2 linked regions of the Phreatobacter stygius genome follow. The protein of the gene in region 1 interacts with the protein of each later gene in a pairwise test. Links are inferred from orthologs where the notes say so. Each region holds a gene or a part of one and is shown in the gene's direction. Other genes may lie near its edges. The genes, in order: dnaQ and dnaE.

What was found.
Region 2: the proteins of dnaQ (region 1) and dnaE interact in binary tests that used the Escherichia coli proteins (3 or more experiments, as listed by UniProt). The link is inferred for Phreatobacter stygius from one-to-one orthologs.

What each region holds. Positions count from the first base shown.
Region 1 is NZ_CP039690.1:2,676,335-2,690,440, forward strand. The notes cover bases 1-2,907. They hold dnaQ (DNA polymerase III subunit epsilon), read left to right. Parts: upstream 1-1,053; coding sequence 1,054-1,761; downstream 1,762-2,907. Other genes in these bases: E8M01_RS12275 (shikimate dehydrogenase), read left to right, coding at 1-456; coaE (dephospho-CoA kinase), read left to right, coding at 458-1,054; E8M01_RS12290 (class I SAM-dependent methyltransferase), read left to right, coding at 1,863-2,480; pdeM (ligase-associated DNA damage response endonuclease PdeM), read right to left, coding at 2,595-2,907. Also shown: more of pdeM, read right to left, coding at 2,908-3,299; E8M01_RS12300 (ligase-associated DNA damage response DEXH box helicase), read right to left, coding at 3,304-5,832; E8M01_RS12305 (DUF423 domain-containing protein), read left to right, coding at 5,978-6,352; E8M01_RS12310 (citrate synthase), read right to left, coding at 6,369-7,541; E8M01_RS12315 (citrate synthase/methylcitrate synthase), read left to right, coding at 7,642-8,727; E8M01_RS12320 (MFS transporter), read left to right, coding at 8,931-10,109; E8M01_RS12325 (hypothetical protein), read left to right, coding at 10,203-10,799; E8M01_RS12330 (type II secretion system F family protein), read right to left, coding at 10,759-11,733; E8M01_RS12335 (type II secretion system F family protein), read right to left, coding at 11,749-12,726; E8M01_RS12340 (TadA family conjugal transfer-associated ATPase), read right to left, coding at 12,730-14,106. UniProt on the Escherichia coli protein: DNA polymerase III is a complex, multichain enzyme responsible for most of the replicative synthesis in bacteria. The epsilon subunit contain the editing function and is a proofreading 3'-5' exonuclease.
Region 2 is NZ_CP039690.1:7,228,260-7,243,459, reverse strand. The notes cover bases 7,205-11,205. They hold dnaE (DNA polymerase III subunit alpha), read left to right. Parts: upstream 7,205-7,570; coding sequence 7,571-11,005; downstream 11,006-11,205. Other genes in these bases: E8M01_RS34320 (VOC family protein), read left to right, coding at 11,024-11,205. In the rest of the region: E8M01_RS34365 (AraC family transcriptional regulator), read right to left, coding at 1-132; E8M01_RS34360 (MFS transporter), read left to right, coding at 261-1,493; E8M01_RS34355 (polysaccharide deacetylase family protein), read left to right, coding at 1,665-2,705; E8M01_RS34350 (hypothetical protein), read right to left, coding at 2,733-2,969; E8M01_RS34345 (lipoprotein-releasing ABC transporter permease subunit), read left to right, coding at 3,191-4,459; E8M01_RS34340 (ABC transporter ATP-binding protein), read left to right, coding at 4,452-5,150; E8M01_RS34335 (AraC family transcriptional regulator), read right to left, coding at 5,272-6,237; E8M01_RS34330 (hypothetical protein), read left to right, coding at 6,481-7,065; more of E8M01_RS34320, read left to right, coding at 11,206-11,431; E8M01_RS34315 (GNAT family N-acetyltransferase), read right to left, coding at 11,440-11,928; E8M01_RS34310 (aminotransferase), read right to left, coding at 12,036-13,205; E8M01_RS34305 (VOC family protein), read right to left, coding at 13,210-13,671; E8M01_RS34300 (SIR2 family NAD-dependent protein deacylase), read left to right, coding at 13,710-14,492; E8M01_RS34295 (cold-shock protein), read left to right, coding at 14,648-15,200. UniProt on the Escherichia coli protein: DNA polymerase III is a complex, multichain enzyme responsible for most of the replicative synthesis in bacteria. This DNA polymerase also exhibits 3' to 5' exonuclease activity. The alpha chain is the DNA polymerase catalytic subunit.

The sequences.
Region 1 (14,106 bases):
CTGGGCGCGGGCGGTGCTGCGCGCGGCATTGTCCACGGCCTGCTGTCGCGTCGTGTCGAGACGATTACGGTGGCGAATCGATCGCTCGGCAAGGCCGAGGCGATTGCCGCCGAATTTGGTCCGCGGGTTCGCGCCATCGGGTTGAACGAGGTTGCCAGGGCTTTGCCGACGGCCGACCTCCTGGTCAACACGACGGCGCTTGGCATGGCCGGACAGCCACCGCTCGACTTGGCGCTCGACGGTCTGAAGGCCACCGCGATCGTCACCGACATCGTTTATGTGCCGCTGGAAACCGAACTGATCGTCCAGGCGGCGGCACGCGGGCATCGCACGGTCGGCGGCCTCGGCATGCTGCTGTATCAGGCGATACCGGGCTTCATCCGCTGGTTCGGCGTGACGCCTGTCGTCACCAGGGACCTGTATGACCTGGTCGCGGCCGACGTCAGAGGATCTTGAAATGCTTGTGTTGGGACTGACCGGCTCGATCGGTATGGGAAAGTCGACGACCTCGGGTTTCTTTCGTGACGCCGGCATCCCGGTGCACGATGCCGACGCCGTCGTCCACCGGCTTTATTCGGGCGAGGCGGTGGCGCTGATCGAAAGCGCCTTCCCGGGCGTTACGGCGGACGGCGTCGTCGACCGCGTCAAGCTTGGCGCCGCCGTGCTCGGCAAACCCGATGCGCTGAAAAAGCTGGAGACGATCGTCCATCCCTTGGTGCAGCAGGCCAAGCAGAGATTTCTGGCGAGATGCCGGGCCGAAGGCCGTTCTCTGGTGGTGCTCGACGTGCCGCTGCTGCTCGAGACCGGCGGCGATGCGAATGTCGACGCGGTGGTCGTCGCCTCCGCGCCGGCCGAGGTCCAGCGCGCCCGCGTGCTGGCCCGGCCGGGGATGACGGCGGACAAGCTCGATGCCATTCTGGCGCGGCAGGTGCCTGATTCCGAAAAGCGCCGGCGCGCCCACATCATTGTTGATACCGGCCTTGGTTTCGACGCCGCCCGCCGCCAGGTGCAGGCGGTCGTCAGGGCCTTCGCCGGCAGCCGCGGGAGAATTTGATGCGCGAGATCATTCTCGACACGGAAACGACCGGGCTCGACCCCCTGCGTGGCGACCGGCTGGTCGAGATCGGCGGCATCGAGCTGGTCAACCAGTTCCCGACCGGCCGGACCTTCCACGTCTATATCAATCCGGAACGCGACATGCCGGAGGAGGCTTTCCGCGTCCACGGCCTGTCGGCGGAGTTTCTCCGGGACAAGCCGGTCTTCGCCGCCGTGGTCGACGACTTCATCAGCTTTGCCGACGGCGCAAAGCTGGTCATCCACAATGCCTCTTTCGACATGGGGTTCATCAATGCCGAGCTGAAGCGGGCGGGTCGCGAACCGATTGGCATGGACCGCGTGCTCGACACGCTGACCATGGCGCGCCGCAAGTTTCCCGGCGGCTCGAACAGTCTTGATGCGCTCTGCTCGCGTTTCGGCATCGACAATTCGAAACGCACCAAGCACGGCGCGCTGCTCGACGCCGAATTGCTGGCCGATGTCTATATCGAGCTGATCGGCGGCCGGCAGACGTCGCTCGTGCTGGCTGATTCGCGGCGCTCGGCAACCCGCGCGACCACCGGATCGGGGGTTGCCAGTCCAAGGGAGCAGCCGCTCGCTCCCCGCCTGTCGGTCGAAGCCATGGTCGCTCATGCGGCTTTCATCGCCGAAATGGGCGAAAAGGCGATCTGGTACGACATCTTACCCAAGCCTGAACCAGGCTGACCGAGATTGATCGGCGGTTCTTGACCCCCCGCGGACATCCCGATACGAATGACCGAACCATGACAGGGTCCGCAACGGGCCCTTTTTTGTCGGACCTTTCAATGGTCGATCGCACGCCCACGAGCCGGGCCATCGTGCGCAACCGCTCCGATCAGCGGCACGATGACGAAGCTCGTTTTCTTCGAAACTGGCTCAAGAATCCGCTCCGGATGGGTGCAGTGACGCCGTCCGGCCCGGTTCTCGCGCGCCGGATGGCTGGTTATGTCGACCCGGCCGGAACCGGGCCGGTGATCGAGCTTGGGCCGGGCACCGGGCCGGTCACCGCTGCGCTGGTCGAACGCGGGGTCAATCCCGCACGCCTGGTGCTGGTGGAATATTCCCCGGAGTTCTGCCGTCTGTTGCGCGAACGTTTTCCCCAGGCAACCGTTGTCCATGGCGATGCCTATGCGCTTGGCCGGACGCTTGCCGGCAAGCTCTCGGGTCCTGCCGACGCGGTTGTGTCCGGCCTGCCGCTGGTCACCCGGCCGGAGCCGGTACGCCTGAAGCTGCTGCATGACGCCTTCGGCCTGATGAAGCCGGGCGCGCCTTTCATCCAGTTCACCTATGCGGTGGTGTCGCCGGTGCCGTTGAAGGGCGCCGACTTTGCGGCCGAGCCGTCGGACCGGGTCTGGCGCAATATTCCGCCGGCGCGTGTCTGGGTCTATCGGCGCGGCTCATGAAATGATTCACGTGAAACACCTTCGAAGCCGGCCCCGTCCGGGCGTGTTTCGTCTCGGTCGGGACCGCAGACTGGCGCCCGCCTGATCCAGTTCGAGACGGTCACGGCTTAAGGCCTAGTCCGGCAGGCAATGCGCCTGCGGGAACGTGTAGATCCGTTCGTCGCCCAGCATGAAAGCGGAAAACCCCCGCGGGAACAGCGCTTCAATGGCGCCGCTGCGCACGTTCAAGCCACCGGTATAGGCGCCGAAGGCCGGCATGACGAGCCTTTGCCCGTCGCTGGCGAAGGCGCGTCGCCTGATGCCGCGGCCGCGGCCGCGCACCTTGGCGCAGGGATGAAAATGCCCGGCGATTTCGCCGCGGGCCGGCCTGGAGGAGGGCTGGTGAACGAAGACCAGCCCCTGCTCGTCGATTGTTGTGGCGTGCTCGCCCGGCAAGATGCCGCTCAAGGCCTCGTCGTGATTGCCCTCGATCCAGATCCAGGACAGGCCGCGCTGCAGGTCGCCGAGGGCTGTGCGGTCGCTGTCGGCAATCCGGTCGAGCGCCCCGCCGTCGTGAAAGCTGTCGCCGAGCGCAATGACCCGGCGCGGGCGAAACCGGTCAAGCGCCAGGGCCAGCATGGCAAGCGTCGCGGCCGTATCATAAGGCGGCAACAGGACGCCGCGCGCGGCAAAGCTCGAGCCCTTTTCCAGGTGCAGGTCGGAGACGACGAGAGTTTGCCTGTCGTCCCACCAGAGCGCGCCGGAACAGTCGACCACAAAGGCCTGGTCGGCGACCGGTATGATGGTTTCGGCGAGTTTCCGGGCCGGTGCGGCGGTCATCAGGTCATGCTCCGAGGCCAGCCTCGGCCAGAAGATCGGCCTCGGCTTCGGCGAGGATCGCGTCGGCGGCTTCGCCATGCACCGGCTCGCGGCCGATTTCCAGCATGACCGGCACGGCGAGCGGGGATATTCGTTCAAGCCGTTTGTGCACGATTCGCCCCTTGATGCGCGAGAGCATCTGGCCAAGGCGGGCGATATCGAGAAGCCCGGTTGCCGCATCGGCGCGCGCCGCTCGTAGCAGGATATGGCCCGGTTCGTGGCGGCGCAGCACGTCATAGACCAGATCGGTCGACAGGGTGACCTGCCGGCCGGTCTTTTCCTTGCCTGGATGGCGCCGCTCGATCAGGCCCGAGATGACCGCGCAGGCGCGGAACATGCGCTTCATCAACTGGCTTTCGGCGAGCCAGGCTTCCAGGTCGTCGCCCAGCATGTCCTGGTCGAACAGCGCCGCCATTGACAGCCGACCACTGGCGATGGCCTGGCCGATATCGGCCAGGCACCAGACCGACAGCGAATAGTCGGTCGCGACGAAACCCATTGGCTTCATGCCGGCGCGCTCGAGCCGGCGGGTCAAGAGCATCCCAAGCGTCTGGTGCGCCAGGCGGCCTTCGAAGGGATAAGCCACGAGATAAAATTTGGCGGCACGGGGAAATGTCTCGACCAGCAATTCGTCCCGGCCGGGGATCACCGAGACCCGGCGCTGCAGCTCCAGCCAGTCGGCGACGGGACGCGGCAGCTCCTTCCAGGCGGCCCGATCCGACAGCATGCGCCTGACGCTGTCGGCCAGGAAGGTCGAGAGCGGAAACTTGCCGCCGGAATAGGCCGGAATTCTCGGTTCTTTCGACGACGAGCGCGATGCGTAGACCTCGTCTTCGACCAGAGCGTCATATTGCAGGATCTCGCCGGCGAACAGGAAGGTGTCGCCGGGCACCAGGCCCTCGATGAAATATTCCTCGATCTCGCCGAGAACCCGGCCGCCGCGGGCGATCGGCCCGGCATAGCCGTGTTTCGGCTGGCGCGCCGAGCGGACGAGCCTGACCTTCAACATGGTCGATTCGACGATGGTGCCGATATTCATCCGGTATTGGGTGGCGAGCTTCGGGTGGGACAGGGCCCAGAGGCCGTTCTTGCCGAGCCGGATCTTGGCGAAGCGTTCGTAACTCTTCAGCGCATAACCGCCGGTGGCGACGAAGGCCAGGACATCGTCGAAATCGGCTCGGGCGAGGTCGGCATAGGGCGCGGCACTTCGCACCTCCCCATAAAGCGCCGCCGCGGCAAAGGGTCCTGCACAGGCGGTGCCCAGAATATGCTGCGCCAGCACGTCGAATGCGCCGGTGCGCAGCGGTGGCGTATCCTGCGCGCCGTCGCGCACGGCCTCGAGGGCCGCACGGCATTCCAGCACTTCGAAGCGATTGGCCGGCACCAGCACCGCTTGTGAGGCTTCGTCGAGCCGATGATTGGCCCGGCCGATCCGCTGCATCAGCCGGCTCGCCCCCTTTGGCGCGCCGACATTCAGCACGAGGTCGACATCACCCCAGTCGACGCCGAGATCCAGCGACGAGGTGCAGACGACCGCCTTCAGCCGGCCTGCCGCCATGGCGTCCTCGACCCGCCGGCGCTGGGCGACATCCAGGGAGCCGTGATGCAGGGCGATCGCCAGGCCGTCGTCATTGATGCCCCACAACGACTGGAACAGCATTTCCGCCTGTGAGCGGGTGTTGACGAAAACCAGCGTGGTGCGATGGACCTTGATCGCCTCGTAGATTTCGTGAAGCGCATGTTTCGCCGAATGGCCAGACCAGGGCAGGTGCGCACGTGTCTCCAGCATGGAGACATCGGCGCGCGCGCCGCCTTCCGCGACGACGATTTCGGCAAGTGGCCGGCTTCGATGCTGTGGCACCAGGAACCGCGCGAGATCGGCGGGATCGGCAACGGTTGCCGACAGGCCGACGGCCTGGAGATCGGGGGCCAGCTCGAACAGGCGCGCCAGGCCAAGCGACAGGAGGTCACCGCGCTTCGACGTGACCAGCGCGTGCAATTCATCGAGCACGACGCGCTTCAGGCCAGCGAACAGAAGGGGCGCGTCGGCGCTGGCGATCAACAGGGCCAGCTGCTCGGGTGTCGTCAGCAGGATCTGCGGCGGATCCGCACGTTGGCGCAGCCGCTTGGCCGCCGGCGTATCGCCGGTCCGCGTCTCGATGCGCATGGCAAGGCCCATCTCGGCAACCGGCTTGTACAGATTGCGCGCAACGTCGACGGCCAGCGCCTTCAGCGGCGAGATATAGAGGGTGTGCAGGCCGGAGCGCTCGCGTGGCCTGGCCGCGCTCAACTCGACAAGGCTCGGCAGGAAGCCGGCCAGCGTCTTGCCGGCTCCGGTCGGTGCCACCAGCAGCACCGATCGTCCGGTCCGGCCGAGCGCCAGAAGCTGCAGTTGATGCGCTCGGGGCGTCCAGCCACGGCTGGCGAACCAGCCGCCGAAGCGCTCCGGCAGCACGGTCGCGTCCTTCAGGGTCTCGGTCGAGCGCGCGGACATGACCCCAAGAACTAAACGCGAACAGCGCGGAGGTCGAGAGGCGCCGTCCAAGCGCGCCATTCATGCCAGGATTGATTTGCGCGCGGCTGCTTCTGATGCTCTGAGGGCGGCAGGTCGCGTCAGCGCGCCATTGCCGGAGCCTGCCATGATTGCCACCCGCCTGATCACCTGCCTCGCCGCCCTGATCGGCGCGGCAGGCGTTGTGCTCGCTGCCCTCTCAACCCATGCCTATGCCGGCACCAGCCTGAACGTGGCCGCGAGCATGCTGTCGCTGCACGCCCCGGCCATTCTCGCGCTTGCGATCGGCGGCAGGGCGGGTGTGTTGCACGCTCCCACGTCGGTGGTCGCCGCCTGGGGCCTGATCGTCGGTGTCTTGCTCTTTTCCGGCGATCTCGGCTGGCGCGCCTATTCCGGCGCGGCGGCGTTTCCGATGGCGGCGCCGTCAGGCGGTGTCGTGCTGATCGCCGGCTGGCTGATCGCTGCCTTGTCCGGTCTCATCGGCCAGGCGCGCCGCGCCTGAGCCGGGCCGGATCGCATCATTCGACCGGCTGCGGCCCGACATAGCGGGCGCGCGGGCGGATCAGCGTGCCGTCCTGCTGCTGTTCCAGCGCATGGGCGATCCAGCCAACCGTGCGGCCGACGGCAAACAGGGCCAGAGCCGAGCCCGCGGCGAGCCGCAGCGCCCGGCAGGCCGAAACCAGCGCGAAATCGATATTGGGATCGCGCCGGCCGATTTCGTCCATCGCCGCGATCAGCGCCGCGCGCGTCGGGTCGGCCGGCAGCAGCGCAAGCAAGGCCCGCGCCCGCGGGTCGCCACCCGGATAGAGCGGATGGCCGAAGCCCGGCAGCCGGTCGCCGCGTCTCAGCCGTTCTTCCACCACCCGGGTGGCGTCGCCGATACGTTCGGCTTCGTCGAACAGGATCTCGACCAGGCTGGTCGTACCGCCGTGCAGCGGCCCGGACAGCGCTCCAAGGCCGCCGAGGAGACAGGCCGTCAGCGAGGCCCCGGTGGAGGCGACGACCCGGACCGCGAAAGCCGAGGCGTTCGATTCATGGTCGGCCAGCAGCACCATGGCGGCGCGGATGATCTCCGCATCCGCGGGTCCGACGCCCCAGGCATGGGCCATCTGAAGGTGGATCGGCTGCGGACCTGTCGCGGTACCGGTGACGCCAGCCGCCATCAGGCGCAGCAACGTGGCCGCCTCGGGCCACAGCCGGCGTATATCGCGCTGCCAGATCATGCGCGTGTTGACACCGCGCTCGGCCAACAGCGCAAGGCAGCGATCGATCGGATGCGCGCCAGCCGCCATGGCCGGCGCCGGCAGGTCGGACGTATCGGCGAACGGGTCGTTCGGTTCGCATTGCCAGAGCAGGCGCGCGGCGTCCTCGACCGTTGCGGCCTTGGCGAGCTCGACCGCATCCCGGCCGCGATAGAACAGGCGGTTGTCCTCGATCAAGGTGATGCCCGACGACAGCGCCGGTGGCCCCCAGTCGAGGCTTGCCCCGGCAATCTGCTCGGGTTTGCGGCCGCGCGCCTTGGTTTTGGCCAGCCGCGCGATGTCGGCGGCCCGGTAGACGCTTCGCCGCGGATCGTCGACGTCCGGACGCGCCTGGATCAGGCCGCGGCTGACATAGGCATAAAGGCTGGCCCGGGCAATGCCGAGCATGGCGGCAGCGGTGTTGGCGTCGAGGAACCGGTCGAGCGTCATGGCTTTCAGGTCCGGGCATAATATATTGATTACCTGAATCAATATTGACGATATGAATTTGAAGCGCAAGCTGGCGATCCGAAAATGACGAGGTATTGCCATGTCTTCAGGTCTCGATGACGTCATCGCCGCTGAAACCGTTCTGAGCCATGTCGACGGCGCCGCCGGCCGGCTGATCGTTCGCGGGTTCGATCTGGACGAGCTCGCCGGGCAGCGAAGCTTCGAAGCGGTGCTGGCCTTGCTCTGGGACGGTTTCGTGGCCGAATCGATGGATGAACAGGCGATCCGCGCGGCGCTCGGCAAGGCCCGTGTCGCCGCTTATGCGACCGTCGGCAGGCTGATCGCCGCGACCGACGGGCTGTCCGCGGTCGAATCGCTCCGGCTGCTGCTCGCAGCCCTGCCGGATGCCGAGCCGACGCCTCACCATGTCCTGGCGGTTGCCGCCGTTCCGGTCTTTGCCGCCGCGATCGCCCGCCGCAAGCGCGGCCTCGCTCCGGTCGCACCCGACGAGAGCCTCGGCCAGGCCGAGGACTGCCTGCGAATGATGCGCGGACAGGCCGTTCCGGCAGCCCATGCCCGGGCGCTCGAGGCCTATCTCGTCACCGTCGCCGATCACGGGCTCAATGCCTCGACCTTCGCCGCGCGGGTCATCGCCTCGACGCGCGCCGGCTTGCTGTCGGCCGTGGTTGGCGCGCTTTGCGCGCTGAAGGGGCCGCTGCACGGCGGGGCACCCGGCCCGGTTCTCGATATGCTCGATGCCATTGGCACTCCGGCCAATATCCGGCCATGGCTTGCTTCGGCGCTTGCCGATGGCGCGCGCCTGATGGGTTTCGGCCACCGGATCTACCGGGTGCGCGACCCGCGCGCCGATGTGCTGAAGGGCGTCGCCGCCGATCTCAGCCTCGGCAACAACCGGATCCGTTTCGCCGAGGAGGTGGAAGCCGGCGCCCTCGAGCTGCTGCGCGAGCACAAGGCCGGGCGGTCGCTCGACACCAATGTCGAGTTCTATACCGCCCTGGTTCTCGAAGCCCTGGAGCTGCCGCGCGACAGTTTCACCAATGTCTTCGCGACCGGTCGCGTCGCCGGCTGGACCGCCCATGTCCTCGAGCAGGAGCAGAGTGGCCGGATCATCCGTCCGCAGTCGCATTATACCGGCCCGATGCCCGGACAGCTGCACGCGGCCTGAGCCGCCATGGCGCGGTGACCGGTCACCGCGCCAGCAAGCCCGTCGGGAGATGCAAGGCCGTCGCGCGGGACTGCTGCTGTTTTGTGCAGGTGGAGAATGTTAACCTCTCCGGCCCTGCCCTTGATGGTGCCGACTTGCTGCAAAAGACATCACCTGCACCCAACCGGGCTTCGTCGTCCGAAATCGACGGCCCGGCCGCCTGGATGCGTCTTCTGGTGGCGCTGGCGCTCGGCACCATCGGCGGTGTCGGCATGTGGTCGGTGGTCGTCGTGCTGCCCGCAGTGCAGGCGGATTTTGGCATCGCGCGCGGCGACGCCTCCCTGCCCTATACATTCACGATGATCGGCTTCGCCCTCGGTGGCGTGCTGATGGGCCGGCTGACCGATCGTTTCGGCATCATGTTCCCGGTGATGGGCGGCGGCCTGGTCATGGGCCTCGGTTATGTGATCGCCGGACTGGCGCCCAATGTCTGGGTGTTCGCGGCGGCCCACGGCCTGCTCATCGGAATGTTCGGTGCGGCCGCCGTATTCGGGCCGCTGATGGCGCATGTCTCGCTGTGGTTCCACAAGCGGCGCGGGATCGCCGTCGCGCTCTGCGCCTGCGGCAACTACATCGCAGGCGCAGTCTGGCCGCAGGTGGTTCGTTTCGCGCTCGAATCGGTCGGCTGGCGCATGACCCATATCGCGATCGGCATTTTCGTCGCGGTGACGATGGCGCCACTTGCGCTGCTGTTGCGTCGGGCCCCGCCGCCGGAGCCGGTCACGACCAGCGCCTCGCCCCATATCCGCAAGACCGCGGGCCTCGGGCTGCAACCGAACAGCTTGATGTGGCTCCTCGCCGTTGCCGGTGTTGCCTGCTGTGTTGCCATGGCCATGCCGCAGGTCCATATCGTCGCCTATTGCGCCGATCTCGGTTACGGCGTCGCGCGTGGCGCGGAAATGCTGTCCTTGATGTTGGCCTTCGGTGTCGTCAGCCGGGTCGCCTCGGGCTTTATCGCCGACCGGATCGGCGGGCTTGCGACATTGCTTCTCAGCGCGGTTCTCCAGGGGGTGGCGCTGTTGCTGTTCCTGACCTCGGACGCTTTAACGCCGCTCTATATCTTCTCGATCCTGTTCGGCCTGTTCCAGGGCGGCATCGTGCCGAGCTATGCCATTATCGTGCGGGAATATTTCCCGGCGGGCGAGGCCGGGGTGCGGGTGGGCGTCGTGTTGATGGCGACCCTTCTGGGCATGGCTCTCGGCGGTTGGATGTCGGGCGTCATCTACGACCTGACCCAGTCCTACCAGGCCGCCTTCGTCAACGGCATCCTGTGGAACCTGCTCAACGTGGCGATTGTCGGCTGGCTCTTGTTCCGGCGCGAGCGGATCACCCGACGGGCCTGAGCGGCGGCCTGGCATTCTCGACGGCGCTGCCGCGATGTGGCCAATCTTGCCGCGCGGTTCCAAGGGCCGCTGGCCCCCAGGCGGGAGGCAGACATGAAAGGCATCACCCGGATCGGCATCGACGTTCCCCATGTCGAGCAGCTTTTCACCACCTTCGATCCATCGCCGTTCCATGAGCACAACCTGAACCGGCCGATCGGCCAATATATCGTCTCCCAGGCCTGGGACGCGCCGCGCGGCGACGGTTTCATCATCGACCTCTCCGAAAATGGCCAGCCGGCCGCACGGGCGACCACCAGCAAGCTGGAGAAGGTGGTCGACGTGCATTTTGGACGCCTTGCCACCACCGAGCACCAGAATTTGCGCCGGCTGCTGCGGCGCGGGGTGATTTCGCTGATGATCGGATTGTGCGTGCTCGCCGCCTGCACGGCACTGGCCCAGGTGGTCGACGCTGCGCCGATCCGTGACGGCTGGCGCGAGGGCCTGCGCGACGGGCTTTCGGTGTTCGGCTGGGTCGCCAACTGGCGGCCCGCCGAGATCCTGCTCTACGACTGGTGGCCGGTGCGCCGGTCGCGCAACCTTTATCGCAGGCTGGCGGCGGCCGAGGTGGTGCCGGCCGGCGGGCCGCGGCTCGCGCCCGCGCCGCCGCTCAGTTCGAGCCCATCAGACGGATGGCGGCCGGCCCCATGATGACGATGAACAGGCAGGGCAGGAAGAACAGGATCATCGGCACGGTCAGCTTGGGCGGCAGTCCCGCGGCCTTTTTTTCCGCTTCGGACATGCGCATGTCGCGATTTTCCTGGGCCATGACGCGCAGCGTATTGGCCAGCGGCGTGCCGTAGCGCTCGGACTGGATGAGCGCCATGCAGACTGCCCGCACCCCGTCGAGATCGGTGCGCTTGGCGAGGTTTTCATAGGCGAGCCGGCGATCCTGCAGGTAGCTGAGCTCGGCCGTCGTCAGCGTCAGTTCCTCGGCCAGCGGCACCGATTGGGTGCCGATCTCGCCGCTGACGCGCCTGAATGCGACTTCGATCGACATGCCGCTCTCGACGCAGATCAGCATCAGATCCAGGGCGTCGGGAAAGGCCCGCCGGATCGAGGTCTGCCGGCGCGCGATCTGGTTTTTCAGGAACAGCATCGGCAGCTGCAGGCCAATATAGGCGGCAAACAGGGCAAGCAGCAGCCGGACGATCGCCGGTTGCTGAAGATCGTTGATAACAAAGAGATAAAACAGCGCCACCATGAAGGTGATGACCGGCACCACCAAGCGGAAGAGCAGGAAGGCGACATAGGGACCCTGGCCGCGGTGGCCGGCCTGCATGAGCTTGTCACGCGCCTCGTCCTGGGCGAGGTGTTTGGTCAGCTTCAGCGTCTCGACGATCGACAGCATCCAGGCCTTCGGTGTCGGCCGGACATTGATCCGCTCGCCGCTGGCGAGCCGCGCGCGCTCACGTTCGCGAATGCGGCTGCGCTCGACCGAGACCGCTTTCATGCGCCGGCCGAGATTGTCGCCGGCAAGCAGCGGCATGGTGAAGGTCAGGACGGTCGCGCCCACCGCGATGGCGATGAGCAGCTGGATCATGAAATCCCGGTCGTGAAGCTTCTCGATGAGGAGGCCCAGCATGTCAGCTCTTCCGCATCAGAAATCGAAGTTGATCATTTTGCGCATGACCAAGACGCCGGTGAACATCCACAACAGGCAGCCGGCAAGCATCATGCGGCCCATGTCGGTCGTCCACAGAAGCGAAATATATTGCGGCGTCGACAAGTAGACGAAGATCATCACGCCTGGCGGCAAGCAGGCGATGATCCCGGCCGAGGCCTTGGCTTCCTGCGACATCGAGACGATCTTCGCCTTCATCTTCTTGCGGTCGCGCAGCACCTTGGACAGGTTGCCGAGGCTCTCCGCCAGATTGCCGCCGGCCTTTTGCTGGATCGATACGACGATGCAGAAGAAATTGGCTTCCGCGACCGGCATGCGCTCGTAGAGCTTCAGCACGGCCTCGTGCAAGGGAATGCCCATCGTCGTCTGTTCGATGATGTGGCGGAATTCGGCTTTCACCGGCTCTTGCGCCTCGGTTGCGACAATGCGCAGGCAATCACCCAGCGGCAGGCCTGCCTTGACGCCGCGCACGATGACGTCGACGGCATTGGCGAGCTCGTTCAGGAAAGCGACCAGCCGGCGTTTCTTCAGGAAGCTCAGGAGCCACTGCGGCAAACCGACGCCCAGCGCCAGTCCGGCGGCCAGCGCCCAGAGGGGCCCAACACCGAAGACCACGGCCCCCAGGAAGCCGAGCACCGCGAGAACACCCGAGAACATAAGGAAACGGTTCTTCGACCAGGTCAGCCCGGCCTGGGCGATGCGCACCGACAGCGGTGGCCGGCTCGCATTGTTCTGACGCCGGTCGATTTCCTTCAGCGTCTCCTCGACGCTCGGCCGTTTCACTGCTGGCTCGTCCGCCTTGCGAACCGCGCGAGCCGTCGTGCCGGCAACGGCCTCGCGCCGCTCGTCGGCCTTCACTTCGCCGGAGAGGGATGGATAGATCAGGGCATAGGCGAGCCCACCGGCGCAGAGGACCGCCAGCCCGATAATCGCCAGGGTGTCGATCTCGAACATCGCCTACCTCATCGGCTCGTCGACATCGGCCGCGTCGAGCGCCGCGGCCAACCTCTTGTCCTCGCCATAATAGCGAGCGCGATCCCAGAAACGCGGACGGCCGATGCCGGTCGAACGGTGGCGGCCATTGATCTTGCCATGCTCGTCCTCACCCAGCATTTCGTAGACGAACAGATCCTGGGTAATCGGCGTATCGCCTTCGAGCCCCATCACCTCGGTGATGTGGGTGATCCGGCGCGAGCCGTCGCGCAGGCGAGAGGCCTGCACGATGATATCGACCGAGCCGACGATGATCTCGCGCACCGTCTTGGCCGGCAGCGTATAGCCGCCCATGGCGATCATCGATTCCATGCGGCTGAGACATTCGCGCGGGCTATTGGCGTGGATCGTGCCCATCGAGCCGTCGTGACCGGTGTTCATCGCTTGCAGAAGGTCGAACACTTCGGGACCGCGGACCTCGCCGACGATGATCCGTTCGGGGCGCATGCGCAGGCAGTTTCTGACCAGTTCGCGCATGGTCACCTGGCCTTCGCCTTCGAGATTGGGCGGCCGGGTTTCCAGGCGTACGACATGCGGCTGCTGCAATTGCAGCTCGGCAGCGTCCTCGCAGGTGATGATCCGCTCGTCGCTATCGATATAGCGGGTCAGGCAATTGAGCAGTGTCGTCTTGCCCGAGCCGGTGCCGCCCGAGACGACGATATTGCAGCGTACCCGGCCGATGATCTTGAGAACCTCGGCGCCCTCGGGCGAAATCGAACCGAACTTGACCAGCTGCTCGAGCGTCAGCTTGTCCTTCTTGAATTTGCGGATGGTCAGCGCAGCACCGTCAATGGCAAGCGGCGGAGCGATGACGTTGACGCGTGAGCCGTCGGGCAGGCGGGCATCGCAGATGGGCGACGATTCATCGACGCGCCGGCCGACCTGGCTGACGATACGCTGGCAGATGTTCATCAACTGCGAGGCGTCGCGGAACCGGATACCGGTCCGCTGAATCTTGCCGGCGACCTCGATATAGACCGTGTTCGGGCCATTGACCATGACGTCCGAGATGTCGTCGCGGGCCAGCAGCGGCTCGAGCGGCCCGTAGCCGAGAACGTCGTTGCAGATGTCCTCGAGCAGGTCCTCCTGTTCGGCGATCGACATCACCACGTTCTTGATGGTGATGATCTCGTTGACGATGTCGCGGATTTCCTCGCGCGCCGACTGGCCGTCGAGCTTGGCGAGCTGCGACAGGTCGATCGCTTCGATCAGCGCACCGAAGACCTGGCCCTTGGTCTCGTAAAAGCTCGCGGAGCGCTGCCGTTCGTCCGACGGCGGCGGCGCGGCCGGCGCGGCCGGGGCCATCGGCGCAAGCGGCGGCGAGGCGACACTCGGCGAGAA
Region 2 (15,200 bases), 4.6 Mb from region 1 along the record:
GACCAGGTAGCCCCTGGGATAGTCGCTGGCGAGCGCGATGGTATGGCCATCGGTGCTCTCCAGCCAGGCGCGCCGCTGACCGTCGATGTCGAGGCCGGGGCGCGGGAGCAGGTCTCGTTTGGGGCGGTCCACGGTTTGGCCCAGTCGCGAAAGAACTAGACCAGATCACGCAAGCAGGTCAGTCCGCAAGCGCTATCCTGCACTCGAAACGCCCGCGCTCCGGCCGCCGGGCCCCCTAGCGTTCGACGATGGAGCATTCCGTGACCCAATCCGCCACGACGGCCGATCCAACGGCCGCGGACAATACCGCCTTCAAGGTCATTGCCGCGCTCGGCTTCTGCCACCTGCTCAACGACATGATGCAGTCGCTGCTGACGGCCATCTATCCGATCCTGAAGACTGATTTCGGGCTGGATTTCGGCCAGATCGGCCTGCTGACGCTCACCTTCAACGTCACCGCGTCGCTGTTCCAGCCGCTGGTCGGCCTCTATACCGACAAGCGGCCGCAGCCTTATTCGCTGTCGGTCGGCATGGGCTTCACGCTGGTCGGCCTGATCCTGCTGGCGGTCGCCCATCACTATTGGCTGCTCTTGATCTCCGCCGCGCTGGTCGGGCTGGGGTCGGCGGTGTTCCACCCCGAAGCCTCGCGGGTGGCGCGCATGGCGTCCGGCGGGCGGCACGGCCTTGCCCAGTCGCTGTTCCAGGTCGGCGGCAATGTCGGTTCGGCGATCGGACCGCTGCTGGCCGCCTTCATCGTGCTGCAGAAGGGCCAGGCCAGCATCGCCTGGTTCTCGATCGCGGCGCTGGTCGCGATGCTGGTGTTGTGGCAGGTCGGCAATTGGTACAGCCGGCATCGCGTTGCCGCGGCCGGGCGGTCGGTCGCGGTGCCCGCGCTGGCGCTGTCGACCCGCAAGGTCGTGCTGGCGCTGACCGTGCTCGGTGTCCTGGTGTTCTCGAAATATGTCTATATGGCCAGCCTGACGAGCTACTACACCTTCTATCTCATCGAGAAATTCGACGTCTCGGTGCGCGACTCGCAATTGCTGCTGTTCCTGTTTCTCGGCGCGGTGGCGGTCGGCACCATTGTCGGCGGTCCGATCGGCGACCGGTTCGGCCGCAAGCTGGTGATCTGGGGATCGATCCTGGGCGCGCTGCCGTTCACGCTGGCCTTGCCTTATGCCGGCGGTCTCGCCTGGACCGCGGTGCTGACCGTGCTGATCGGCCTGATCATGGCCTCCGCCTTCTCGGCCATCATCGTGTTCGCCCAGGAACTGGTGCCCGGCAAGGTCGGGCTGATCGCCGGCCTGTTCTTCGGTTTCGCCTTCGGCATTGGCGGCATCGGCGCCGCCGTGCTGGGCGCCGTCGCCGATGTCAGGGGCATCGAATATGTCTACTGGATCTGTTCGCTCCTGCCGCTGGTGGGCCTGTTGACCGTGTTCCTGCCCGACATGGAGGCGGCGCGGGCCAAGGGGGCCCAAGTCCAGGCGGCCTGAAGGCCTCGAACAGGCAGCCTCCGCCAGCTGCAACTCATGCGCGCGAAATGTTTCTGAATGTAAGCAGTACTACCAAATCTCAATCAATGGCCGGCATGGTGGCTGGAGGAATTGCCGCGCGATCGGCGCGGCCGGCCAGAGGATTGATGCATCGCCATGAGCGGGATCCGGATGTCCGCCTACAAGGCGGGTCTCGAAACGCTGTATTTCACCGGTGCGCATCGGGTGCTGCGCCCGGTCTTCGGCGGGATCGGCGCGATTTTGATGCTGCATCACGTCCGGCCGCGGGAGCGGCAGGACTTCGCGCCCAATTCCCTGCTCGAGGTGACGCCGGAATTTCTCGAAAGCGTGGTCGAGCGGGTGAGGGCGCGCGGTTTCGACATCGTCACGCTCGACGAGCTCGGCCGCCGGCTGACCGAAGGTGATGACGGCAGGCCCTTCGTCGCCTTCACCTTCGACGACGGCTATCGCGACAACCTGGAATTCGCCTATCCGATCCTGAAGCGCCACGGGGCACCGTTTGCGATCTATCTGCCGACAGCTTTCACCGAACAGCGCGGCGAGTTGTGGTGGCTGGTGCTGGAGCAGACGATCCGCACCCAGCGGGCGGTGGTGGCGCTGATCGCCGGCAAGGTCGTGCATTTCGACTGTTCGACCGCGGCGCTCAAACGCGAGGCCTACCAGGAGATCTATTGGTGGCTGCGCTCGCTGCCAGAGACCGAGCTGCGCGCCTATGTGCGCGATCTCGCCGCCCGCCACGGCCTCGACTTCCGCGACACCTGCCGCAAGCTGTGCATGACCTGGGACGAGATCGAGACGCTGGCGGCCGATCCGCTGGTCACCTTCGGCGCCCATACGGTCAATCATTACATGCTGGCGAAATTTCCGCCCGAGACCGCGCGCAATGAAATGCAGCAGTCGAAGGCGATCATCGAGGCGCGGCTCGGCCGGCCGGTGAAACACTTTGCCTATCCGGTCGGCGACCCGACCTCGGCCGGTCCACGGGAATTCCAGCTGGCCCGCGAACTCGGCTTCGAGACCGCGGTGACCACCCGGCCCGGACTGATCTTCGCCGAACATCGCGATCACCTGACCGCGCTGCCCAGGGTTTCGCTCAACGGCCATTTCCAGTCGTTGCGCTATTTCGACGTGCTGTTGTCCGGCGCGCCGTTTGCCTTCTTCAACCGGTTTCGCAAGGTCAATGCGGCCTGAACCGAGGCAATAGCCGGGTTTGAGCCGCTAGGCGTCGGCGTGAACGCGGAACAGGCTGTCGACCAGGGCGGTTTGGGCGGCGCCTTCGTCTTTCAGGAATTCGGCCATCTCGAAGTCGTCGACGCCGCCGTGGCGGGTCGCTTGCCATTCGTGGCGCACGAACAGGCGGCCGCTGGCGCGATCAAGGATCAGTGCCCACCAATCCTCGTCGGCCGGCGACGGGCCGCGGGCGCTGCGGTAAAATTCTCGCTGGATGACGGCCATGCTCGGTCCCTCGCGTGATGTCCCAAGAGGCATAGGGGAATGGCGCGGTGATGCTACATCCCGGCCCGAAGCGGTCAATTTCAAACTGAAACCGGAGGCAAATCGGCCGCGGCTTTCATGGGCTTTGGAAAAACCGCCTGAAGGCGGTCGCGAGAAGGCCTGAATCAGATAGTTTGTGCAGGACGCAGCCGCGCCCGCGGTTCGCCCAAACCGAACGCACGATGTCAGATCAAACCGGAACAAGACCTTTCTCGCCCTTCGAATGGATGCTGTCGCTGCGCTATCTGCGCGCCCGACGGAAGGAAGGCTTCATTTCGGTGATCGCCGGCTTTTCGTTCATCGGCATCATGCTGGGGGTGGCGACCCTGATCATCGTGATGGCGGTCATGAACGGCTTCCGCAAGGAACTGCTGGGCAAGATCCTGGGCGTCCAGGGCCATATGGTGATGCAGCCGATCGACCAGCCGCTGACCGACTATGCCGAGGTCGCCGAGCGCCTGATGCGGGTGCCCGGCATCCGGCTGGCGGCGCCGATCGTCGAGGGCCAGGCGCTGGCGACCTCGCCGTTCAACGGCGGCGGCGTGATCGTGCGCGGCATGCGGGCGCAAGATCTCCGGCGCCTGCCGCTGATCTCGTCCAGCATCAAGCAGGGCGGCCTTGAGGATTTCGATACGACCGAGGGCGTGATGGTCGGCCAGAGGCTGGCCAACCAGCTCTCCCTCAGGCTCGGTGACATGCTCACCCTGGTCTCGTCCAAGGGCGCCTCGACGCCAATGGGCACGACGCCCAGGATCAAGGCCTATCCGATCGTGGCGATCTTCGAGGTCGGCATGACCGAATATGATTCGGCCTTCGTGTTCATGCCCTTCGCCGAGGCGCAGGCCTATTTCAACCGCGACGGCGACGCCACCAGCATCGAGGTCTATACCGACAATCCCGACCAGGTCGACCGCTACCGGCGGGAGGCCTCGGCGGCGGTGGAGCGGCCGACCTTCTTCGTCGACTGGCGCCAGCGCAACGCGACGTTCTTCTCGGCCCTGCAGGTGGAGCGCAACGTCATGTTCATGATCCTGACGCTGATCGTGCTGGTGGCGGCGCTGAACATCGTCTCGGGCCTGATCATGCTGGTCAAGGACAAGGGCAGCGACATCGCCATCCTGCGCACCATGGGGGCGACGCGCGGTTCGATCATGCGGGTGTTCCTGATCACCGGCGCCTCGATCGGGGTGGTCGGCACGCTCGCCGGCTTCGCGCTCGGCGTGCTGGTCTGCCTGAATATCGAGAGGATCCAGGAATTCGTCTCCTGGGTCACCGGCACGACCTTGTGGGACCCGACCGTGCGCTTCCTGACCAATATTCCGGCCGACATGTCGACCGGCGAGACTTTTTCCGTGCTGATCATGGCGCTGGTCCTGTCGTTCCTGGCCACGCTCTATCCATCGTGGCGGGCCGCCAAGCTCGATCCGGTCGAGGCGCTGCGTTATGAGTGAAACGACCGAACAAGAACCGCCGGTGCTCTGGCTGAAGGCCGTCGAGCGCAGCTACAAGCAGGGCGAAGCCGCGCTCGATATCCTCAAGGGCGCGGAATTCGCGGTCTGGCCCGGCGAAAGCGTGGCGTTGATCGCGCCCTCGGGCACCGGCAAATCGACGCTGCTGCACATTGCCGGCCTGCTCGAAGCGCCCGACGCCGGCGAGGTCTATGTCAGCGGCGTCGCGACCTCGGGCATGGCCGACAGCGATCGCACCCGCATCCGCCGCACCGAGATCGGCTTCGTCTACCAGTTCCATCACCTGCTGCCGGAGTTCACCGCGCTCGAGAACGTCATGCTGCCGCAGATGATCCGCGGGCTGACCAAGAAGGAAGCCAAGACCCGGGCCGGCGAACTGCTCGGTTATCTCGGTCTTGCCGAGCGCCTGAACCACAGGCCGGCGGAACTGTCGGGCGGCGAGCAGCAGCGTGTCGCCATCGCCCGGGCGGTGGCCAATGCGCCGCGCCTGCTGATGGCCGACGAGCCGACCGGCAATCTCGACCCGAAAACCGCCGACCATGTCTTTTCGGCCCTGACGCAGCTGGTGCGCGCCTCGCGCCTGGCGGCCGTGGTCGCCACCCACAACATGGAGCTCGCGGCGCGGATGGACCGGCGCGTCACCATTCGCGACGGCCTGGTGGTCGAGCTTTAGGCTGTCACCATCCCGCTCGTCATGGCTGGCCTTGGGCCGGCCATCCACGCATCGTCTTGACCGAGGAAGACGTGGATGGCCGGGACAAGCCAACGGCCATGACGAAGCGAAAAGCGCCGTCTCAATCGCCCGAATTCGAAGCCTTGCGGATATCCGACGGCGTTCCGCCGAAACGGCGGCGGAAACAGCGGTTGAAATAGGACAGGTCGCCGAAGCCGACATCATAGGCGATCGTGCTGATCGACCGGCCGGCGAGGCGCGGGTTGGTCAGCATGCGGCGGGCGCGCGCCAGACGTTCGGCCAGGACGAAGTTTGAGAACGAGGAGCCGTCCGCCGCGAACAGCTTGCGCACGTAGCGCTCGGAAATGCCGTGATGCGCGGCGATGGCCTCGACCGACAGGCCGGGGTCGCCCAGCCGCCTGGTGACGTCGGCTTTGACGGCATCGAGCCGGGCGGCCCGCAAGCCTCTCGCCTTGGCGGTTTCGGCGGCATCCCTGTTGGCGCCGAGCGTGAGCGCCAGGAGGTCGTGGACATGGGTCGCCACCTGTTGGCGCAGGGCAGGGCCCGACGGCATGTCCATGGCCTGGAGCATCCCGAGATAGCCGATGAGCAGGCGCTGTGCCTCGAGGTCACGTGGCAAAGTGCGCATCAGCACGCCCGAGAGGTCGCCGACCATCGGCACCAGCACGCGCGACGGCACGCGCAGGCTCAGGAAGCGCAGGTCGGAACGGTAGGTGAAGCTGCCGGCTTCCGCGCTCGTCGTCATGATCGCGTCGCCGCCGCTGATCTCGGCCTCCCGTCCGCGGTGGCGCATGACCCCGCCGCCGGACAGGGCGGCGAGCCAGATCAGGTCGTCGCTGTCGGCCAGTCCCGTCGGATGAGCGCAGCGCTGCCGCGCGGCGGTGCCGGTCGCAAAGCTCAGCTCCGGCATGGAGCGGAGCTGCACCTCGATGTCGCACGGATCGTCATCCAGCGACTCGATGTCAACCCGCAGGATGGCCCGGCCATAGACCTCGCGCAGCACGTCGATGCGCTCGGCCGGCGGGATATTGCGGGTCGAGAATCCGAAGGATGCACATTCGTCCATTCAGGGCCGTCCTGTCCGTATCGATGTTCCGCTGCGCCCAAGTCCGGCCGACCGGTCCTATTTAGGGTGCTCGCGGATCAGCGCCAAGCCGGCGGTATCGAAGCCAAGGCGCATTTCAGCCCGACGAGCCTTCGGCACGCGGGCCGTGTCGTCATTGCAACAATGGCGCCCCGATCTCCGCGATGGGCTGCCGCCAGGCGCCAGGGAGGAGGCCGGCGACGCCTCCAGGGAAGCGAGGCCGTGGTGACAGGGAGACGAGGGACCGGGGCATCCGGGCGCCGACCGCCGGCGGCACTCGCCAAGGCGTTGCTGATCGGGCTCCTCGGGGTCGGCGGGCCGCCGGACCGGGCCGGCGCGATCCAGGCCGCGCGCGCCACGGGGGTGCCGGATCGGGCCGTTCCGGCCGATCTCGTCGGCGCCTGGGCCTTCAGCGTGGCGATCGGGAACTATTGCAACCCGCTCGGCCATTGTTCTCCTGATAGCGGCGGCAGCATGTCCTTCACCATCAGAGCCGACGGGCAGGCCGAACATGCGCTGGTCGAGACGTCGCGCGTCGAGGGCTGCGGCCAGATCCGGACGCTGACGCGCAAGCGCGGCACGATCAAGGTCAATGGCCCGACGCTGGTCTTCCTGACGCGGTCGGGCACCTACACGTCGTCGAACGGTTGCCGGCCGGATCTGACCGGCACCTGGAACCTGGAGGCCCGCGACCTCGCGCCGCGCGCGCTGACCTGGCAACTGGTCGCCGACCCCGGCGCGCCCGGCCAACAGGCGCTGCGGCTGGTCGATCCGGAGAACCAGATGAGCGGCACCTACAGCCGGCGCTGAACCTGTCAATGCGATTCCGCACGATGGTCCAACACCTTGTCGTGGCGTGTGCTTTTCATACTGGTCGATCCGGAAGGGTCGAGGCGCAGGCAGCAGCCAACGCGCCGGGCTCCGGTCTCATCAGCGCGCCGACATCCTCTTGCCGCACCGGCGGAAGTTTTTGTTCACCACATGGGTTGCTTGTTTGTTCTCATGACTTGTCGTGAGAACAAATTGCGAACATGATCGCTGGGTCAACGGATGACGAAGGAGGCACTGATGGTGCGGACATTCATCGAAGACATGGCGGCGCTCGCCGCGCTCGGACTGTTCACCGGCATGGTCGCGGTCTGGGCACAGGCAATCCAGGGCCTCTGATCGGCTTGCCATTCGCCCGCTATCGACGGCCGCGATGCAAGCGGCTTGTGAAGTGCGGGGAGCTTCGCGTCAGTGGCGATTGATCGCCGCCGCGGCGCGGGGCAAAGCTGGTGGTGACCAAGACTCACTGCCAAGGGGAGGGACGACCGTGGCTCCACCACGTTTCGTACATCTGCGCGTCCACTCGTCCTTCTCGCTGCTCGAAGGCGCGCTCGGCATCGCCAAGCTCGCCAAGCTCGCCGCAGCCGACCGCATGCCGGCGCTGGCGGTGACCGACACCAACAATCTGTTCGCGGCACTCGAACTGTCCGACAAGCTGGCCGGCGCCGGTATCCAGGCGATCGCCGGACTGACGCTGGGCGTCGATTTCGCCGACCGCGAGGTCGATCCGCGCCGGCCCAATCTCGGCGGCATCAAGCCGAGGATCGCGCTGCTCGCGATGAGCGAAGAAGGGTATCGCAACCTGATGGCACTGACCTCCATGGCCTTCATGGAGAGCACCGATGTCGGCGACCCGAGCGTCGGCCTGGCGGCCTTGCAGCGCCATGCCGGCGGCCTGATCGCCCTGACCGGCGGTCCGCGCGGGCCGATCGACATGGCCTTGCGCGACAATCAGAGCGATCTCGCGCGCGCCCGGCTCGACCGGCTGACCGCCATCTATGGCGATGGGCTTTATGTCGAGCTGCAGCGCCACGGGCTCGACGAGGAGCGGGCGGTCGAACCGACGCTGATCACCGAGGCCTATGGCCGCGGCCTGCCGCTGGTCGCCACCAATCAATGTTATTTCGGCAGCGCCGCCGATTACGAGAGCCATGACGCGCTCGGCTGCATCGCCGGCGGCCGGGTGCTGGCCGATCCCGAACGCAAACACCTCACCCCGGACCACCGTTTCAAGACGCAGGCCGAGATGGTCGCGCTGTTCGCCGATCTGCCGGAGGCGATCGACAGCACGATCGAGATCGCCCGGCGCTGTCACTATCGGGCGCGCACGCGCAAGCCGATCCTGCCGCGCTTTTCGCTCGAGCCGGGTGGCGAGCCGGTCGATGAAGTGGCCGAGCTCAACCGGCAGTCGCGGGAAGGCCTGGCGCGCCGGCTCGCCGCCCATGGGCCGGCCGAGGGCCTGACCGTCAAGACCTACGAGGACCGCCTCGATTTCGAGCTCTCGATCATCGAGAAGATGCAGTTCCCGGGCTACTTCCTGATCGTGTCCGACTTCATCAAATGGGCCAAGCAGCGCGACATTCCGGTCGGGCCGGGCCGTGGTTCGGGCGCCGGCTCGCTGGTCGCCTATGCGCTGACCATTACCGATCTCGATCCGTTGCGCTTCAACCTGCTGTTCGAACGCTTCCTCAACCCGGAACGCGTGTCGATGCCGGACTTCGACATCGACTTCTGCCAGGACCGGCGCGACGAGGTGATCCGCTACGTCCAGGAGCGTTACGGCCGCAGCCAGGTCGCCCAGATCATCACCTTCGGCACCTTGCAGGCGCGCGGCGTGCTGCGCGACGTCGGCCGGGTGCTGGAAATGCCCTATGGCCAGGTCGACAAGCTGTGCAAGCTGGTGCCGCAGAACCCGACGGCGCCGATCACGCTCGACAAGGCGATCGAGGGCGAACCGAAACTGCAGGCCGCGCGCGACGAAGAGCCGGTGGTCAAGCGCCTGTTCGATATCGCGGTCAAGCTCGAAGGCCTGAACCGCCACGCCTCGACCCATGCCGCGGGCCTGGTCATCGGCGACCGGCCGCTGGTCGAACTGGTGCCGCTCTACCGAGACCCCAAGACCGACATGCCGGTCACCCAGTTCAACATGAAATGGGTCGAGCAGGCCGGCCTGGTGAAGTTCGACTTCCTCGGCCTGAAGACGCTGACCGTGCTGCAGAAGGCGATCGACCTGATCAAGCTGCGCGGCATCGCGGTCGATCTCGCCACCATCCCGCTCGACGACGCCAAGAGCTATGAAATGATGGCGCGGGGCGAGACGGTCGGCGTGTTCCAGGTGGAAAGCCAGGGCATGCGCAAGGCGCTGGTCGAGATGAAGGCCAGCCGCTTCGAGGACATCATTGCCCTGGTGGCGCTCTACCGGCCGGGCCCGATGGCCAATATCCCGGTCTATTGCGCGCGCAAGCTCGGCCAGGAAAAGGCCGAGTATCCCGACCCGCTGCTCGAGCAGGTGCTGGCCGAAACCCACGGCATCATCGTCTACCAGGAACAGGTGATGCAGGCCGCCCAGATCCTGTCGGGCTATTCGCTCGGCGAGGCGGATCTGCTCAGGCGCGCCATGGGCAAGAAGATCAAGGCCGAGATGGACAAGCAGCGCGAGCGCTTCGTCTCCGGCTGCACCGAACGCGGCATGGCCAAGGCCAAGGCCGACGAGATTTTCGACCTTCTGGCGAAATTCGCCGATTATGGCTTCAACAAGAGCCACGCGGCCGCCTATGCGCTGGTATCCTATCACACGGCCTGGTTGAAGGCGAACTATCCGGTCGAGTTCATGGCCGCTTCCATGACGCTGGAATTGTCGAACACCGACAAGCTGTCGGAATTCCGGCGCGAGACGCTCCGGCTCGGCATCACGCTCGAGCCGCCCTGCGTCAACCGCTCCGGCGTGCATTTCGACGTCGCCGAGGGGCGGGTGCTCTATGCGCTGGCCGCGGTGAAGGGGGTTGGCACGCAGGCCGTCGAGGCCATCGTCCAGGCGCGCGGCGACGAGCCGTTCCGCGACCTTGCCGATTTCGCCCAGCGCATCAACCCGAAGACGCTGAACCGCAAGACTTTGGAAAACCTCGCATCGGCCGGTGCCTTCGACGCGCTCGAGCCGAACCGGGCGCGCGCGGTGGCAGCGGTCGAGCAGGTGCTGGCCGAGGCGCAGCGCAGTTCCGAGGGCCGGCTGATCGGCCAGGACGAATTGTTCGGCGCGGGCGGGGCTTCGGCGATCCGGGTGCCCGACGTCGAACCCTGGCTGCCGGCGCGCCGGCTCGACGAGGAATACAGGGCGATCGGCTTCTTCCTGTCGGGCCATCCGCTCGACGACTATCAGGCGGCGCTGAAACGCCTGCGGATCGAACCCTTCGTCGATTTCGCGCGCAGCGTGCGCGGCGGCGCCAGCGCCGGCCGGCTCGCCGGGGTGGTGACGGCGCGCCAGGAGCGGCGCACCAAGACCGGCAACAAGATGGGCATCGTCACCTTGTCGGATGCGTCGGGCCATTACGAGGCGGTGCTGTTCTCCGAAGGACTGGCGCTCTATCGCGATCTCCTGGAGCCGGGGCAGGCGGTGCTGCTGTCGGTCGGCGCCGAGCTGCAGGGCGAAGACGTGCGCGTCCGGCTCCTCACCGTCGAACCGCTGGATGCCGCGGCCATCAAGGTCCAGAAGGGTTTTCGGGTTTTCGTCGAGGAGCCGGGCGCGATCGAGAGCATCGCCAAGCGCCTGGTCGCCAAGGGCGACGGCGAGGTCAGCCTGGTGCTGCGCCTGCCCGATGCCGCAAGCGAGGTCGAGGTGAAGCTGCCCGGCCGTTTCGCGGTCTCGCCGCAGATCGCCGGTGCCATCAAGGCGGTGGCTGGCGTCCAGGCGGTGATGGAGATGTGAGGCGAGGAGGCAAAGGCCATGGAGCTGAAACGCGGACGACTGATCGACCACGTGCATTTGCGAACGCGCGATCTGGCGGCCAGCAAGCGCTTCTACACCGCCGTGCTTGATGTTCTGGGCATTCAGGTCACCGACGGCGGCCAGCATTTCCATGCCGACGAGCTCTGGGTCGATGTCGGCGAACAATCTAGCCGCATTCACCTGGCGTTTCAGGCGGCTGATCGCGCCACCGTCGATCGGTGGTACCAGGCCGGCCTGGCGGCGGGCGGCACCGACAATGGTGGCCCGGGCGAACGGACCTACCATCCCGGCTATTATGCCGCCTTCCTCCTTGATCCCGACGGCAACAATATCGAGGCGGTCTATCACGGTCCGGCCGACCGTTCGGCCGATGCCGTGACGATCACCTGGGGCGGGCCAGCCTAGCGGCGGCCTCAGCGCGGTTCGGCGAGCGTCTTGCGCAGCGTCACGTTGAAGGCGGCGAAACCCTGGGCGGCAAAGAAGTGCTGCGCATCGAGATTGGCGGACCAGATATCGAGCGCAATCTCGTCGATGCCTTCAAAAAGCGCGCGGCCTTCGACATAGCGCATCAGGGCCGCGGCAACGCCACGACGACGCGCCGCCGCTGCGACCGCGATGTGCTGCACATAGAGGCGGGCCCGCGGCGGAGTGAGTGGCGTTTCCGGGCGCACCTGCACGTCGAACAGGACGTAGCCGACAGGGATGCCGTCGGTCTCGGCGATGCCGATGGCGCTGTGCGGTCCATCCAGCCGGGCCGCGAAGAATGTCCGCATCTCGACCGGATCGGCCGTCGGCTTGAAATCGCCTGGATAGAGCGCGGCGTGGAGACCCTGAACCACCTGATTGAGCTCGACGAGCCTGTCGAGATCAGCCTCCGTGGCGGCTCGCACGTCTACCGGCATCAAAACGCCTCCCGTCCGCAGACGCAGCCTGGATGGTCGCACTGTCGGTCAATGGCGGTCGATTTTCCAGCCATGCGATCGTCTCCGCCGGTCGGCCGAAGGGCGGCCTAGAGCCGCAACTCCTTCAGGCGCGCGGGCAAGGTGGCGATGGCGGCCTCGTCGGCATTGGCGAAGGCGAAGCGCAGGTGGCCTTCCTGCGCCGGACCGAAATAGCTGCCGGGCAGGCCGAGCACGCCGCGCCCGGTGGCCAGCGCCTCGGCGACCCGTTCGGCGCGCTCGTCGCCGAAGGGATGGCGAACATAGGCGAAATAGGCGCCGATCGATGAGATCGTCCAGCCCGGACAGGCCTGCAGGACGGCCTGAAACGCCTGGATCCGGGCATTGATGGTGGCACGCGTCGCGGCGCGCCAGTCGCTGAGGCCCTCGATCGCCCAGGCAAGCGCACCTTGGGCCGTCCGGGCCGGGCAGATCTGGAAACTGTCGAGGACTTTCAGGATCTGGCCAAGTGCTGCGGGTCCGGCGGTGATGGCGCCGACCCGGTGGCCGGGCACCGCATAGGCCTTGGAGAAGGAATAGAGCTGGATCACCGTGTCGCGCCAGGCCGGATCGGTGAACAGGCCATGAGCGCGGTTGGCGCCGGTGCCCAAGAAGTCGCGATAGGTCTCGTCGATAACAAGCGCGATGCCGCGCGCCCGCGCCAGCGCGGCGAAACGGGCAATGACGCCCTCCGGATAGATCGCGCCGGTCGGATTGTTGGGCGTGACCAGCACGATGGCGCGGGTGCGGGCATCGATCAGCGCTTCGGCTGCGGCCGGATCCGGCACGAAACCGCTTGCCGCGTCGCAGGCCAGCGGCCGCGCCTCGATGCCGAGCATGTTCAAGGTCATCTGGTGGTTGAAATACCAGGGGGAGGGCAGCAGCACGGCATCGCCGGCCCGGGCGACCGACAGGACGGCGGCGAGAAAGGCGAGGTTGCAGCCGGCGGTGATGGCGATGTCGTCAGCCGCGATCCGGCCGCCATAGAGCGTGCTGACCTCGGCGGCATAACGCGACCGCAGCGCATCGTCGCCGAGGATCGGGCCGTAGCGGGCAGTGTCGGGCCGGCCGGCGGCGGCGGCGAGCCGGTCGAGCAGCGGCTGTGGCGGGGCCGAACCGGGGGCTGCCTGCGACAGGTCGATCGGCGCGCCATGCGCGCCGTCGTAACGGGTCATCCAGGCGCGCGCTGCCGGAATGGGCGGCGTGCCGGTATCGACGACATCGGGATTCAAGGCGAACAAGGGCTCACCAGGCGCCGGTATTGGGCATCGAGGCCCAGGGTTCGGCTGACGGTTTGGCTTCGCCCTTCTGCAGGAGCTCGATCGAGATGTTGTCGGGCGAGCGGACGAAGGCCATGACGCCGTCGCGCGGCGGCCGGTTGATCACCACGCCGGCCTTTTGGAGCTTGTCGCAGGTGGCGTAGATGTCGTCGACCTCATAGGCGAGATGGCCGAAGCTGCGGCCGCCGGTATAGGTTTCCGGGTCCCAGTTATAGGTCAGTTCCAGGAGCGGCGCGCCGCGGCTGCCGAAGGCGGCGCCAGCGGTTTCGGCGCCCTTGCGGTCCTCCGGGGCCGCCAGGAACACCAAAGTGAACCGGCCCTTCTCGGATTCGGTGCGGCGAACCTCCACAAGACCCAGTTTGTTGCAGTAGAAATCGAGGGACTGGTCGAGATCGGTGACACGGACCATGGTGTGCAGGTAGCGCATGCGACCTCCCTTTGATCTGATGTGAGGGGCGATTGAGAATGGACGCGGAGTTGAAGACGGCGGCGACCGATCTGGCAAGCCTCGTCAGGCAATCCAGCCGTGCGCTGGCCTTTACCGGCGCGGGCCTTTCGACCGAATGCGGCATCCCGGATTTCCGCTCGCCGGGCGGCCTGTGGACAAAGAACAAGCCGATCCCGTTCGAGGCCTTCGTGTCAAGCCGCGCGGCGCGCACCGAGGCCTGGCGGCGCAAGTTCGTCATGGACGAGAGCTTCAAGGCGGCGGTGCCCGGCCGCGGCCACCGGGCGCTCGCGGCCATGGTGCGGGCAGGGCGGCTCGCCGGCATCGTCACCCAGAACATCGACAACCTGCACCAGGTGTCGGGGGTTCCCGACGACCGGCTGGTCGAATTGCACGGCAACGGCACCTATGCGACCTGCCTCGACTGCGCGCGGCGCTACGAGCTCACCTGGGTCAAGGCGGCCTTCGACGCCGGCGGCGGCGCGGCGCCCGACTGCACGGCCTGCGGTGGGCCGGTGAAGGCTGCAACCATTTCGTTCGGCCAGGCCATGCCCGAGGACAAGATGCGCCTGGCGCTCGACTGGTCGGTCGAGGCGGACCTGTTCATCGCGATCGGAACCTCGCTGGTGGTCCACCCGGCGGCCGGCCTGCCGGTGGCCGCCAAGCGCAGCGGCGCACGGCTCGTCATCATCAACCGCGAGGCGACACCGCTCGACGAGATCGCCGACCTGGTGATATCAGCCGACATCGGCACTTTGCTGGATCAGCTGATGGAACATCTGGCGATTGCGGGCGTTCACTGACCGATCGCAACGCGGCATCCACCAAATGTGTTCGTAATTGGAACGTGGCGCCATTTTATGGCTTTGCTGCCGCAAGGGCGATGTTATCCTTTTGTTAGAGAATCAGGCGGGGTGGGACCGGGGCCAACGGTTCCAATAGAGCGGCGGTGAGCGTGATGACGTCGGACGGTTCGGATCCGGACGGCCAGGGCGGCAAGAACAACCTTCACGCGCGGGTCGATGCCCAGACGACCATTGAGGAAGCGCCGGGAGATCTCGTCGAGATTTCCGGCACCATCAAATGGTTCGATGTGGCCAAAGGGTATGGTTTCATCGTTCCCGACGGCGGCGGGGCGGATGTGCTGCTGCATGTCACCAGCCTCCGGCGCGATGGTTTCCAGACGGCCTATGAGGGTGCGCGCATCGTGGTCGAGGCAACCGCCCGGCAACGTGGCCTGCAGACCTTCCGTGTGCTGTCGATGGATGATTCGACCGCCATTCATCCCTCCCAGATGCCGCCGGCGCGCACCCATGTCTCGGTGACGCCGACCAGCGGGCTGGAACGGGCCGAGGTGAAGTGGTTCAACCGGCTGCGCGGCTTCGGCTTCCTGTCGCGCGGCCCGGGCACGCCCGACATCTTTGTCCATATGGAAACCCTGCGCCGCTACGGGCTCACGGAATTGCGACCGGGCCAGTGGGTTCTGGTGCGTTATGGTGACGGCTCGAAAG